Regions from separate parts of the Duganella zoogloeoides genome, predicted to be linked through region 1. Evidence: riboswitches for the same ligand, from Rfam matches in the RefSeq annotation. Region 1 holds a riboswitch; the other holds the start of a gene.

What was found. Region 1 has a riboswitch for thiamine pyrophosphate ahead of thiC (phosphomethylpyrimidine synthase ThiC). Riboswitches for the same ligand answer to the same signal wherever they lie in the genome.
Region 2: another riboswitch for thiamine pyrophosphate. It lies ahead of SR858_RS17465 (TonB-dependent siderophore receptor); the one in region 1 lies ahead of thiC (phosphomethylpyrimidine synthase ThiC).

What each region holds. Positions count from the first base shown of each region.
Region 1 covers NZ_CP140152.1:561,178-566,060, reverse strand. The annotation lists gene thiC (phosphomethylpyrimidine synthase ThiC) at 1-1,916, opposite strand, end outside; TPP riboswitch at 1,988-2,096, opposite strand; gene SR858_RS02535 (ligand-binding sensor domain-containing diguanylate cyclase) at 2,264-4,883, shown strand, end outside.
Region 2 covers NZ_CP140152.1:3,951,532-3,956,414, reverse strand. The annotation lists gene SR858_RS17470 (AAA family ATPase) at 1-491, shown strand, start outside; gene SR858_RS17465 (TonB-dependent siderophore receptor) at 606-2,741, opposite strand; TPP riboswitch at 2,800-2,896, opposite strand; gene SR858_RS17460 (Imm26 family immunity protein) at 3,087-3,578, shown strand; gene SR858_RS17455 (hypothetical protein) at 3,592-4,299, opposite strand; gene SR858_RS17450 (sensor histidine kinase) at 4,296-4,883, opposite strand, start outside.

The DNA.
Region 1 (4,883 bases):
CACAACTTGCGATACAGCTCGGCGCCGTTCCTGATGAATTCCACCGCCTTGACCTGCATGCCCTGCGCCAGCGCGGCGCCGTCGGTCATGCCGTTGGCAGCCGCGTACTCGCGCACTTCCTGGGTGATCTTCATCGAGCAGAAATGCGGGCCGCACATCGAACAGAAATGCGCGACCTTGGCCGAGTCTTTCGGCAGCGTCTCGTCGTGGAATTCGCGCGCCTTGTCGGGATCGAGTCCCAGGTTGAACTGGTCGTCCCAGCGGAATTCGAAGCGCGCTTTCGACAAGGCGTTGTCGCGGATCTGCGCGCCCGGGTGGCCCTTGGCCAGGTCGGCCGCGTGCGCGGCGATCTTGTACGTGATGATGCCGTCCTTGACGTCGTTCTTGTCGGGCAGGCCCAAGTGCTCCTTCGGCGTCACGTAGCACAGCATGGCCGTGCCATACCAGCCGATCTGCGCGGCGCCGATGCCGGACGTGATGTGGTCGTAGCCGGGCGCGATATCGGTGGTCAGGGGCCCCAGCGTGTAGAACGGCGCTTCGTGGCACTGTTCCAGTTGCAGGTCCATGTTCTCCTTGATCAGCTGCATCGGCACGTGGCCGGGGCCTTCGATCATTACCTGCACGTCGTGCTTCCAGGCGATTTGCGTGAGCTCACCGAGGGTTTTCAGTTCGCCCAGTTGCGCTTCGTCGTTGGCGTCGTAGATCGAGCCGGGGCGCAGGCCGTCGCCAAGCGAGAACGACACGTCATAGGCCTTCATGATCTGGCAGATCTCTTCGAAATGCGTGTACAGGAACGACTCCTGGTGGTGCGCCAGGCACCACTTGGCCATGATCGAACCGCCGCGCGAGACGATGCCGGTCAGCCTTTTCGCGGTCAGAGGCACATAGCGCAGCAGCACGCCGGCGTGGATGGTGAAGTAGTCGACGCCCTGTTCCGCCTGCTCGATCAGGGTGTCGCGGAAGATTTCCCAGGTCAGGTCTTCGGCCTTGCCGTTGACTTTTTCCAGCGCCTGGTAGATCGGCACCGTGCCGATCGGCACCGGGCTGTTACGGATGATCCATTCGCGCGTTTCGTGGATATGCTTACCGGTGGACAGGTCCATCACGTTGTCGCCGCCCCAGCGGATGGCCCAGGTCATCTTTTCCACTTCCTCGCCGATCGAGGACGTGACCGCCGAGTTGCCGATATTGGCGTTGATCTTGACCAGGAAATTGCGGCCGATGATCATCGGCTCCACTTCCGGGTGGTTGATGTTGGCGGGGATGATGGCACGGCCACGGGCGATTTCGTCGCGCACGAATTCGGGCGTGATCTCCAGCGGGATGCTGGCGCCGAACGACTGCCCCGGGTGCTGGCGGCCCATCAAATCGGCCAGGCGCTGGCCCATCGGGCCGGAGTCTTTCAATTCGGCCAGGTACTCGCGGCGACGCAGGTTTTCGCGGATCGCCACGTATTCCATCTCGGGCGTGACGATGCCCTGGCGCGCATAGTGCATCTGGGTGACGTTGCGCCCTTCCCGTGCGCGGCGCGGCAGCCGGTGCAAATTAAAACGCAGCTCGGCGAGCGCCGGATCGGCCAGGCGCGCCTGACCGTACTCGGACGTGGGACCGCTCAGTTCCTCGGTGTCGTCGCGCTCGAGTATCCAAGGCAGGCGCGGCGTGGCGGCCAGGCCCGAGCGGATGTCGATCACGGCCTCGGGGTCGGTGTACGGACCCGACGTGTCGTACACGTAAACCGGTGGATTGGTCTCGAAGCCGAACGAGGCGGGCGTGTCGGCCTGGGTGATGCGGCGCATCGGCACGCGCAGGTCGGGACGGCTGCCTTGTATATAGACTTTGCTGGAATTGGGCAGCGGGTGGATCGCTGCCTGGTCCACCGTGGCGGTGGCGGACAGGAATTTCTGGTGGGCGTTCATGTGGCTCCTTGGTTGGCTACAGGAGCCAGCAAAGGAGGTAGGACGACACCAGATATCCACGAAAACCGTGGCGGCGTTGTCCTGAGCTTCCCTTCGCTGGCATTATCCAGATCAGGTTCGGAGGGTATTTCTCACCCGCGCCACAGCTGTATGCCGTGCGCAGGACCCCTAGCGTGTGCCGCCCGGTGTAAGCCACCGGGCAGCGCGACGATTATAACCGCCCCGCCGCGATTGCGCGACCTTCGATGAAAGACGCCCCGCTCGTAGCAAAAATGCCACAACGCTCACCATGGACGCTACGGTATAGTGGCTTCATGCTAATAAGCAATAGATATCGCTGCCATGTCATGCCGGCGCGCCCCGCACGCGGCGGCGCCAGCGGCGCATGGCCAGCGTTGGCGCAGGCGGCATGGGGCCGCCTGCTTGCCATCGTCATGCTGGTCATGCTGCACCTGGCATGCGCCGCCGATGCCTGCGCCGCCGAGCGCTGGAGCCGCCTGGCCCACACCGCGTTCAGGCACTACCAGCAAGCCGATATGTCCGGCGGCGAAGCGTTTGTCCAGGACCGGCAGGGCTTTGTCTGGATCGGCACCCAGACCGGCCTGCTGCGCTGGGATGGCAACCGCTATACCAAGTACGGGGCGGACGCCGCCCGCACCGACACCCTGCCCGACAACTACATCCTGAGCCTGCACATCGACCAACGGGGCCGCCTGTGGATCGGCATGAATTCGGGCGGCGTGGCGCGCTATGACGCTGCGCACGACAACTTCGTGCGCTACCGCGCCGGTCCCGGCGGCCTGGCCAATGGCGGCGTTGCCGCCATGGCCGACGACGGCGCGGACGGCCTGCTGGTGGGCCATGGCACCGGCATCGACCGCATCGACGCCGCCGGCGTGGTCACCCGCATGGCTTACGCTGCAGGAGCGTCGCTGCCGGTCGCCGGCATCAACCAGTTGCTGCGCGCGGCCGATGGCCGGCTGTGGATCGCTACCGAACGCGGCCTGTTCCTGCTGGATAAACAACAACGCGTGCGGCCGGTGGCCGTGGGCGATGGAACCGTGCCGGCGTTCACCGCGCTGTTCCAGGACAGCGCCGGGCGCATCTGGGCCGGCACCCGCGCCAACGGCGCCTTCCTGCTCGATGCGGCCACGCTGCAAGCCACGGCGGTGCGCGAAAGCGGGCCGGCATCGACCTTGCAGCAGGAGCGCGTGGTATCGATTATCGAAGCGGCGCCCGACCAGCTGTGGATCGGCACCGACGGCAGCGCGGGCGGCATCGTGGTGCTGGACGTGCGCAGCGGCGAGTCGCGCCGCATCCGCCACCGCGCCGACACGCCCGACAGCCTGCCCGACAACAACATCATGACCATGTTCCGCGAGCGCGGCGGCATCGTCTTCGTGGCCACCATGGGCGGCGTCAGCCAGCACGGACCGGTGTCGGACGCGATCGCCACGGTGCGCGACCTCGGTGCCGACGCCAGCGGCGTGCTCAGCGTGCCGGCCATGATGCAGGCGCCGGACGGCCGCCTGTGGCTGTCCATCGCCAGCGGCGGCGTCAAGATCGTCGATCCGCTGGGCGGCCAGGCGGCGACCGTGCCCGGGCTGCCCAAGGGCCGGGTACTGGCCATCGTGCCCGGGCCCGATGGCGAGATCTACCTCGGCACCCAGCAAGGCTTGTACCGCGCGGACGCCGACGGCCGCAGCGCGCGCGTGGTGCCGGTGCCGGGCCGCGCGCTCAAAGAGGAAGTGTGGGCGCTGGCGGTAAGCGACCGCATGCTGTGGCTGGGCGACCTGGAAGGCGTGCGGGCGTTGCAACTGCCGGCTGCGGACAGCCGCGACACGGCGCGCCTGCTGCGCCACGAAATCCAGCGCCTGGGCGATCCGCGCGTGACGGCGCTGCTGGTGGCCGGCGACGATCTCTGGATCGGCACCCGCACCGGGCTGGCGCGCCTGGGCCGCCACGACGGCGCCAGCGCCGGCGTGGAACTGGTGCCCACAGAACTCGCTACGGCCGACCGCCTGCCGCCCGGCTACGTGTCGTCGCTGCTGCTCGACCGCGAGGGACGGTTATGGCTGTCGAACTTCGGCACCGGCGTGATCCTGCTCGAACGCACCGACGCGGACGGCCAGCGGCGCTTCCGCCGCTTCAGCAAGCTGCAGGGCATGCCCGACAACAGCGCCAACATGGTGCTGCAAGATGTCGATGGCGCGATCTGGGCCAGCACCGACAATGGCCTGGCGCGCATCGCGCCGCGCACGCTGGCGGTGCAGGCGTTCGGCGCCGGCGACGGCGTGCAGCTGCCGTTGTACTGGACCAATTCCGGCACCCGCACCGCGTCCGGCGAACTGGTGTTCGGCGGCCTGTCCGGCCTGACCGTGCTGCGCACCCGCGCCCAGGTACCGTGGCGCTACGCGGCGCCAGTGGCAGTGACCCGCATCCTGCTGGGCGACCAGGAAATCCCCAGCGGCATCTACAACGTCGCCGGCCGCAAGGCCGCGCCGATCACGGTCACGCCGGAAGGCCGCGAGCGCGGCTTCTCGCTCGAATTCGCCGCGCTCGACTATTCCGCGCCCGAACGCAACCGCTATGCCTACCAGCTCAAGGGCTTCGATCGCAACTGGATCGGCACCGACGCCACCACCCGCCGCGCCAGCTACACCAACCTGCCGCCGGGCGACTACATCTTGCTGCTGCGCGGCTCGAACCGCAACGGCGAATGGTCGGCGCCGCTGGAAGTGCCGGTGCGGGTGCTCACCGCCTGGCACCAGCAACCGTGGGCGCGCCTGGGCGCGGTGCTGCTGGCGCTGTTGCTGCTGGCCGGCCTGATGCAGCTCCGCACCCGGTACCTGCGCCGGCGCCAGCGCGAACTGGAGGCGATGGTGCAAGCACGCACCGCCGAACTGCGCGCTACCCAGGCCCAGCTGGAAACCCTGGCCTACAGCGATCCCCTCACCGGCCTGGCCA
Region 2 (4,883 bases), 2.9 Mb from region 1:
TGGGCACGGCATCGTCGGGCAAGACCACGCTGGCGGCGGCCCTGGCGCGCGACTACGGTACCGTGTGGGTGCCGGAATACCTGCGGGAGTTTGTCGATACCGAGCAGCGCATTCCGGTTGCGCAGGACCAGATCCATATCGCCCGCACCCAGCTGGCGCGCGAAGCCATCGCGGCGCCGCTGGCGCACCGCTACCTGTTCTGTGACACCACGCCATTGATGACGGCCGTGTACAGCCGCCATTATTTTCAGGGGATCGACGCCGAGCTGGCGCTGCTGGCCGACCGCCACCAGCGCGACTACGCCGTTACGCTGGTGACTGCGCCCGACATTCCGTGGGAAGCGGACGGCCTGCAGCGCGAATCGGAGCAGGTGAGCGTGACCATCAACGCGATGTTGATGGAAGAATTGAAAAGGCGCGCCATTCCCTACCTGCTACTCACCGGCACCCTCGCAGAACGCCTTGCCCAAGCCAGCCGCCACCTACCTTAGCATTTCCCACTTCGGGGTCAGTGCCGACATTTGGACACGAGCCCATCAATATGATGACCAATACCGGTGGATTAAGTTCAAAAATGTCCGAATGTCGGCACTGACCCCGAAGTATTAGAAGTCGAACTGTGCCGAGATGCGGCCGGTGCGGGACGCGCCCGGGATCAGGTAGCCGCCCAGGTCTGGCGTGACATCGCGCCAGTAGAACTTGTCGAAAGCGTTGTCGATGCCGGCGCGCAGCGTGGTGGCCACGCCGCCGATGCGGGTGGAGTAGGCCGCCGCAAAGTTCACCAGGTGGTACTTGGGCACGAACACCGTGTTCTCGGCATCGAAGGCCTTCTTGCCCGAATACTGCCAGTTGGCGCTCACATTGAGTCCCTGTACCTGCGGCACCGCGTAGTCGGCATACACGGACGACTTGAACGCCGCCACGTTGGTCACGCGCTTGCCGTCCAGGCTGGCCGAGCCGGTGCCGCTTTGCTTGGTGCTCAGCCCTGTGGCGGTGATACCGACGGTGAGTTCGCGCGAGGCGCGGCCACTGAGGCCCATTTCCAGGCCACGGTTTTCCGCTTCGCCGCTGCGCACGAACATATTGGACGCATTGTCGACGTATTCCAGGCCCTTGCGGATCTGGAACAGCGCCACCGTGGCGCTGAGGTCGGTGCGGATGTCGGCCTTGACGCCCAGCTCCACCTGTTTCGACTTTGCCGGTTCCAGCGCCTGCCGTTCGTTCAATGATCCCTTGGGCGCCACGCCGCCATGCTCGAGGCCTTGCGCGTACGACGTGTAGAGCGAGACGTTGGGACGCAGGCTGTACACCAGCGCCACGCTGGGCAGCCAGAAGCCGGCATCGGTCAGGGCGTTGGGCTGGATCACGCCGGCCTCGTTTTCACCGACGTACTGGTTGCGGCGCACCTGCACGTAGCGCGCCCCGGCATGCAGCTTCAGTTGTTCGGTGAGGCTGACGATATCCTGGGCGAACAGCGAGCGCTCGTTGGTGTAGCGGCGCTCGGACACCGGGCCGCTGGTGCCGGGCGCCGGCGGCACGATCACCGGGTGGTAGATATTGCTGGTACCCGAGTAATCGTACAGGTCGTCGCCCCATTTTTCGCGGTTGCGCATCAGCGAGCTGCCGAACGTGACCTCGTGTTCGATCGCGCCGGCGGCAAAGCGGCCCTGCAACAGCGCCTGCACCGTCAATGGCGACTTCTTTTCGCCTTCGCTGATGTAGTTATACACGTCGTAGTCGCCATTGCCGCAGAAGCCAGGGTACAGGTCCTGCGCGCCGCAGCCGTAAGGGAAGGCCGTGTAGTCATCGCGCTTGAAGGTGTTCTGGTTGGCGCTGACGGTGGTTTTCCATTCGGGCGAGAAGGTGTACTCGAAGCGTGCGCCGATATTGCTGCTGATGGTTTCGACCGGCCGCGCCCACGGCTGGTCGTTGAGCATGGTGTCGGCATCGATTGCCGGCAGCGTGGTGTTGCCCAGCAGCTGGAAGCCGGGGGCGGTCAGCTGCGACTTGCGCTGGTAGTCGGCGTCGATTTGCAGCAGCGCCTGCGGCGAGATGCGCCAGTCGAACGCGCCCGAGATGAACTTGCGGTTGCCGTCGGCGCCCTTGACGATCGAGCGCAGGCGCTCGGCAGCGACGTTGACGCGATAGCCGAAGCGGGTGTCCTCGAAGCGGCCGCCGACGTCGGCAGCGCCGTACAGCGTGCCGCGCTCGCGGGTTTCGAGCACCACCATGCGGATCGGGTTGTCGGTGGGGCGCTTGGTCACGTAGTTGAGCACACCGCCGGGTGCGGACACGCCGGCCTGCAAGCCGGACAGGCCTTTCAGTACTTCCAGCCGATCCTTGTTTTCCAGCGCGATCTGGGTATCGCCGGCAATCGTCATGCCGTCCTTGCGGTAGCTGGTGCCGTTATCGAGCTTGAAGCCGCGGATCGAGAACTGCTCGGCATACCCGACCGCGTTGTAGGCGTCGGACAGGCTGGCGTCGTAGCGGGCGGCGTCGGTGGTCGAGCGGATCTGCAGGTCCAGCATCTGCTGCGACGTGATCACGTTGAGCGAGGCCGGGGTGCTCAGCAGCGACGCATTGGAAAAGCCGCCGATCGAGGCGGTGCTGGCGCGGGCCTTGGTGGCGCTGACGACGACTTCGGGCAGCGCCTGGTCGGCTTCTTCGGCCATGGCGGCGCCGGCAAAGGAGTTGAACACCGCCACGGCGATGACGGATACGGCAAGGTTGGGTTTGTACATGTCTGCTCTCTACTTGTTCGGCCGGAAGCCGCGAAGAGAGCCATCAAAGGAGGGGAGGAGACCGACTTTTGCGCTTTCCTTCGCTGGCATTATCCAGATCAGGTACGAAGGGTATCTCTCACCCGGAAACAATTCCAGGACCCCTAGCGAACCGCGAGTGTAACACAAACGTCATCATTGAAAGGCCGCATCATGGGACCGCAAGCGCGATTGTCACGCCTGCGTCACGCGTGCGCCACAATCGGCGCCGCCTCGCTACACTGCCACTTTTGCGCCGCAAGGCGCCAGCGAGGCGGGCCCGGCAATGCTGCAAGACCGTCCGCAACGTGTAGTGAAAGGATGGGAATGAGGCAGTCGTATCAAGAAGGTAGTTTTTTCGCCGTGCCATTGCTCGATGGTGGTTACGGCGCCGGCCTGGTGGCGCGTTTGTCGCCGGGCAGCAAGATCATGCTGGCCTATTTGTTCGGTCCCAGGCAGGATGGTTTGCCGGACCTGGCGCAGCTTGCTTCGTTGACCGCGCAAGACGCGGTCAAGGTACTGCGGGTGGGCGACATGGCGCTGGTCAGTGGCCACTGGCGCGTGCTGGGCGAACTCGAAGCTTTTGATCCTGCCCAGTGGCCCATGCCACAATTCCTGCGCCGGGCCGACGCCCTCAAGCGCGCCTGGCGCGTCACCTACTCCAGCAACGATCCGGCCCGCTCCGAGCGCGAGGAGTCGGTGCCTTACGAAACCGTCGGCTTCGAGGCCGATTCGCTGTACGGCTACGGTTCGGCCGAGCTGCTGCTGACCAAGCTGCTGGTTGGCGCCGATCACCCGCTCAACCGCAAATCAGTCTGATCAGGCTGCGCACTCAGCTGCAGCCGACATTCCACGCCGTGTATTCGCCACGGCTTTTGCGCACCGCCACCCGCGCCAGCGTATCGCGGTCGCTCTCGAACACCATGCCCAGCATCAGCGGCGCGCCGGCGACGGGCGCCGCCGGCTCGAGCGCTGCCAGCCGGTACGTCAGCGCGCGATACGGCGCGCATTGCGAATTGCCGGCAAACAGCAGGCGTGCGCGGCCCAGCAGATCGCGGTGCTGGCGCAGCAGCGCCACGGCGTCCACGTCCGCCACCTTCGGGTCCTGCAAGGTGGTGTAGCGCGCTGCCGCGCAGGGCACGGTGGGCGTGGCCAGCCAGATGTACCAGCGCGGCGGTTCGGCTGCTTCCTGCCAGCGCTCGCCCACGGGCGCCTTGGCGTCATAAATAAAACTCGAGCGGATTTGCCGGCACAGGTCCGGGTGCGAGCGGCGCGGTGACGAGTCCATGCGCGCGATCACGCGCCACGGCTGTTTGTTGCCATGGCGTTCGACCTCGAAGGCGGGCGCGAACAACGGCCGCGTGGCCCACGGTCCCTGCGGCACGGCCGCCTGGCGCGCGCTGAAAAAAGCGTCGAACGACGTGCGCTCTTCGGTGGTCGGCTCGCGTTGCTGCAGCGGCATGGCGGGTTTTGCTGCCCAGGCGGGCGCGGCGAGTGCGCCGGCAAGCAGCGCGGCGGTCATCAAGGTCGAATATCTCATGCTGCTTTCATCAGGATCTGGATCGCCAGGCCGCCGCCGTCGCGATTGCGTACCCTCAGTTCGGCGCCATGGCGCTGCAAGACGCGGTCCACGATGGCCAGCCCCAGGCCGGCGCCGTTGGCCTGGCCGCGCGCCGTATCGAGCCGGGTGAACGGTTTGAGCAACTGGCCGATCTGGTCGTCGGGCACGCCGGCGCCGTGGTCCTGCACCTCGATCACCACCCGGCTGGCTGCACCCACGCCCTTGATGCTACAGCCGATATCGATCTCGGTGACGTCCTGGTCGGGCGTTTTGCCGTAGCGGCGGGCGTTTTCCACCAGGTTGTTGATCACGCGTTTGAGGTCGGTGGCGTTGCCCATCGCGTGCAAACCAGGTGCGATGTCGGTCTTGACGCGCACATCGGGAATGCGCGCGGCGTCGTGCGCGACATCGGCCAGCAGTTCGCTGATATCGACGCTGATGAAGCTCGACGCTTCGGTGGGCCTGGCGTAATCGAGGAACTGACCGATGATGGCGTCCATCTGGCCGATGTCGGACTGGATGCCTTCGCGCGCTTCGTCCGACAGGTGGGCCATTTCCACTTC